Regions from separate parts of the Kitasatospora sp. NRRL B-11411 genome, predicted to be linked through region 2. Evidence: predicted binding sites of a transcription regulator. Region 2 holds the regulator's gene; the other holds the start of a gene.
What was found. Region 2 encodes HspR, which represses chaperone genes until heat shock. Its sites were predicted from a motif close to TTGAGNNNNNNNNNCTCAA; they were not measured.
Positions count from the first base shown of each region.

Region 1 (2,394 bases), on a different contig from region 2:
GCGCCGGGTCGAGGACCTCCAGCAGGGCCGCCGCCGGGTCGCCCCGGTAGTCCGAACCGACCTTGTCGATCTCGTCCAGCAGCACCACCGGGTTCATCGTCCCGGCCTCCTTGACCGCCCGGACGATCCGGCCGGGGATCGAGCCCACGTACGTCCTGCGGTGGCCGCGGATCTCCGCCTCGTCCCGCACGCCGCCGAGCGCGACCCGGACGAACGAGCGGCCCATCGCCTTGGCCACGCTCTCACCCAGCGAGGTCTTGCCGACCCCGGGCGGCCCGACCAGCGCCAGCACCGCGCCTCCCCGGCGCCCGCCGATCTGGCCGAGGCCCTGGTCGGCCCGGCGCTTGCGCACCGCCAGGTACTCGACGATCCGGTCCTTCACGTCCGCCAGCCCGGTGTGGTCCGCGTCCAGCACGGCGCGGGCCCCGGCGATGTCGTACGCGTCCTCCGAGCGCTCGTTCCACGGCAGTTCGAGGACGGTGTCCAGCCAGGTGCGGATCCACGAGCCCTCGGGCGACTGGTCGCTGGCGCGCTCCAGCTTGTCGACCTCCTTGAGCGCCGCCTCGCGCACCTTCTCGGGCAGCGCGGCCGCCTCGACCCGGGCCCGGTAGTCGTCCTCCTCGGAGTCGCTCTCGCCGTTCAGCTCGGCCAGCTCCTTGCGCACCGCCTCCAGCTGGCGGCGCAGCAGGAACTCCTTCTGCTGCTTGGCCACGCCCTCCTCGACGTCCTTGCGGATGGTGTCGTTGACCTCCTCCTCCGCGAGGTGCTCGCGCAGCAGGCTCAGCGCGTACTCCAGCCGGGCCGGGCGGTCCGCCTCCAGCAGCACCTTCAGCTTCTGCTCGGCGGTCGCGAACGGCGCGTACCCGATGTTGTCGGCCAGCTCGCCGACGTCCTCGATCGCGGCCACCCGGTCGACGATCTGCCAGGCCCCGCGACGGCGCAGCCACTGCGTCGACAGCGCCTTGTACTCCTTGACCAGCTCGGCCGCCCGCCCCGCCACCGGCAGCCCCTGGTCCGACTCCTTGAACGGCGTGGTCTCCACCCACAGCGCGGCCCCGGGCCCGGTCGTCCCGGCCCCGATCCGCACCCGCCGCACCGCCCGCACCAGCGCCGCCGGATCCCCGTCCGCCAGCCGCCCCACCTGCTCGACCGTCGCCAGCGCCCCCACCGCCGCGTACGACCCGTCCAGCCGCGGCACCAGCAGCACCTGCGGCTTCCCCCCTCCGCTCCCGGCCCGCGCCGCCTCCACGGCGGCCCGCACCTCGGGATTCGAAAGCTCCAGCGGAACCACCATGCCAGGGAGCACCACCTCGTCGTCGAGCGGCAGCACCGGCAGAGTGAGCGGAGCGGACATCGATGCCATGATCTCTCCCCAGTCAGTGAACTTGAGCTGACCTGACTAAGGTCTGGCGCCCCCCGATTGTTCCCCACCCCGCGTTCACCCCCAGTGAACACACCCCGGCACAGCGGAAACCCCGCGTCGGCGGAAGGCGGGGAACCGCACGGAGCCGAGAAAAGAGGGGCCCGGAAGACTGCGGAACAGCACGGGCAGCGCGCGAAGCCGGCCGGCCCGAGGAATCCCGGCACAGCGAAAACCCCGCGCCCCGTCAGGGGCGCGGGGAACTGCGCGGGGCGGCAGGCGCGGGCCGGAAAGGTCGTGGCACGGGCGGCCCGCCCGCGTGCCGGTGCGACTGCGCGGTCACCCTTCCGCCGGGGCCGCCTTCGGCCCGCCCGCGCGCCGGTGCGACTGCGCGGTCACCCTTCCGCCGGGGCCGCCTTCGGCCGGCCCTGCGCGCCCCACACCGGCACCGGTCGCGCCGTCCGCGCCCGCCGCGTCCGCCACGGGCCGCGGGGCCCGCGCCCGCGCAGGAGCGGCCAGAGCGCGACGCCCACCCCCAGCGCGGCGGGGTGGCCGACCGAGGTGATCAGGTCGGGGTCGGTCAGCAGCTGGTGTCCGATCAGCGCGAGCCCGGCGCCGAGCGCGACCTTCCGCCCGGTCGGGCCGAGCAGTCCGGCGAGCGCGCCGAGCGAGGTGAGGACGCCGTAGGAGACGCCGATGTCCATCGCGTCGAGCAGCTCGGTCTCGGCTCCGCCGGCCGCCACCGCGGCCACCACGACGGCCTGCGAGAGCAGGGTCGCGGCGATGTGGCCGGCGCCGAAGACGCCGAGGGCACGAAGGCCGCCGATGCGTCGTTCCAAGGGTGCGACGGTGAGGGCGAAGGCCCAGAAGTAGGGCATCCAGACCGGTCCGGCGACCCACAGGCCGCTGCCGACCAGGGAGAGCGCGGGGTGGACGAGCAGGTTGTGCGCGTCGGTGGAGGAGAGCGACTGGAGCCGGTGCACGGTGTCCTGGTCGCCGAAGCGCGCGTAGAGGGTGGTGCCGAGCAGCAGGGC
Region 1 covers NZ_JOGH01000003.1:115,830-118,223, forward strand. The annotation lists gene lon (endopeptidase La) at 1-1,363, opposite strand, end outside; gene IH44_RS0102945 (rhomboid-like protein) at 1,756-2,394, opposite strand, start outside.
Region 1: a site for HspR is predicted at 1,386-1,404, ahead of lon (endopeptidase La). Genes of this name have one in related genera too.

Region 2 (2,394 bases):
TAGTCCTCCCGCATCTCCGCGATGTGGCGCGCCAGCGTGCGCTCGCTCAGCCCGAGGTTGCGCGCGATGACCCGGTGGCCGATGCCCTGGGCCATCGAACGGACGATCTGCTGGCGCAGACTCGAAAGGACCTGGGGAGGGACTTCGCGGCTCGCGCGGAACGGGATCGCCCGTTCCCAGAGCGACTCGAAGGCGTTGATCAGGTAGTCGATGACGGCCTGGTCCTTGATGAACGCAGCCTGTGTCATGTCCTTGCTGCCGGGGATGACCGCGACCTTGCGGTCTATGATGATCATGATGGAGAACGGTTCGCCCAGGGTGCGGATCTCGCTCCCCGCGTCGGTCATCGTCTCCACGTACTCCAGGGTGGGGCTCGAGTACCGCGCGCTCGGCTGGTAGATGCTCCGGGTGATGCCGCCCCGGCGGAGCACCTGGAGGTCCTGGTTGATGGCGGCGCGGACGGTGTCCGCAGTGCGTCCCCCGCCGGGTTGGGCGGTCAGCAGCTCCTGCGAGCAGTTGTCGACCAGGGCCGCCAGCCGCTCGTTGATCCGGTCCTTGCCCCGGACGTATTCGATCTTCCCGCCGGTTGCGCCCTGGCTGTTCAACTCGCTGAACACGTCGCCGAGTTCCCGTAGTTCGGCAGTCAGCGTGGCCGATCGGTTGAGCAGCTGGGCCGCCTCGCGCTGCCAGGCGGTGCTGAGCGATGCGGACAGAGCCCTGGGATCGACGGCCACCACGCCTGACTGATCGTCGGTGTCGTGGATCAGCAGCCCGAAATCGAGGAGTTCCTGGATCTCCTTTTGTGCCGTTCCGGCCTCCTCGGTGGTGGCCCGCCCACCGGATCGCACAATGGACAGGTACATCTCATGTGCTGCGGCGGAGAGCGGCCCACTGCCGAAGTCGGCCTGCCCGGAGTCCCGGATTGCGCGCATTGACTACTCCCCCTCCGTTCGGGCCCAGGGCGTTGCGGTACAGGGCCGACCAAGTGGCCACTATGGATGATAGGTAAAACTGCCTGGTCGAGGATTCCTGTTTGTGCCGCGCATTCCCCGGCGGGCACCCGGAGACTCTTCCAGCATTGCGACGCCGCCGACACCCCCCGAACGGTAGGGGCGTCGACGGCTCAGTGTCCTCTGCTCAGCGCTTGGGCCGCCAGACCACCAGGGCGCTGGACTGCTGGACCTGCTGGTAGGGGACCAGGTCGCGGCGGTAGGAGGCGTGGACGGCGGCCTCGCGCTGCTGGAGGGTGGCGGCGGCGCCCTCCAGGGCGTCGACGAGTTCGCTCACGCGGGACTGCAGGGCGGTGACCTGGTTCTCGAGTTCGATGATGCGCTTGATTCCGGCCAGGTTGATGCCCTCGTCCTGGGAGAGCCGCTGGACCTCGCGCAGCTGCTGGATGTCCCGGGCGGAGTAGCGGCGGCCGCGGCCGGCGGTGCGGTCGGGGCTGACCAGGCCGAGGCGGTCGTACTGGCGGAGGGTCTGCGGGTGCAGGCCGGAGAGCTCGGCGGCGACCGAGATGACGTAGACCGGGGTGTCCTCGGTGAGGACGTAGGGCGGGGCGGCGGCGCGCGGGCGGCCGCCGCCGGGCAGGCCCTCGCCGAGACCGGGGCCGGGGCCGATCCGGCCGGTGCCGTCGCCGCCGTGGCTACTGTCGGGGTGGGGACTCATCGGGGTCTCACGCTCCCTCCGCCGCCTTGAACAGGGCGGCTCGCGGGTCGTCCGAGGCGGTGGCCTCGCGGTACTGCTCCAGTGCGGTCAGCGCGTCTCCGTCGACGTGCTTGGGCACCGTGACCTCCACGGTGACCAGCAGGTCGCCGCGGGTGCCGTCCTTGCGGGTGGCGCCCTTGCCGCGGGCCCGCATGGTCAAGCCGTTGGCGCTGCCGGGCGGCAGCTTGAGCTTCACGGCCGGGCCGTTCAGGGTCGGCACCTCGATGGTCCCGCCGAGGGCGGCTTCGGGGAAGCTCACCGGCACGGTCACCGTCAGGTTGTCGCCCTTGCGCCCGAACACCGGGTGCGGGTCGACGTGCACGGTGACGTACAGGTCTCCGGGCTGGCCGCCGCGCTCGCCCTGGGCGCCCTTGCCCTTGAGCCGGATCCGCTGGCTGTCCTGCACGCCGGCCGGGATGCGGACCTGCATGGTGCGGGCGGAGGAGGCCCGGCCGCTGCCGTGGCAGACGGTGCACGGGTCGTCGACGATCATGCCGCGGCCCTTGCAGTCCCGGCAGGGCTCGGAGAGCGCGAAGGCGCCCTGGCCGCGGCTGACGGTGCCGGCGCCGACGCAGGTCGGACAGACCCGCGGGGTGGTGCCGGCCTTGGCGCCGGTGCCGGCGCAGGCGCGGCAGGCGGCCTGGGAGGTCATCCGCAGCGGCACGGTCGCGCCGTCCACGGCCTCCT
Region 2 covers NZ_JOGH01000002.1:83,822-86,215, reverse strand. The annotation lists gene IH44_RS0101650 (hypothetical protein) at 1-932, opposite strand, end outside; gene IH44_RS0101645 (heat shock protein transcriptional repressor HspR) at 1,138-1,668, opposite strand; gene dnaJ (molecular chaperone DnaJ) at 1,676-2,394, opposite strand, start outside.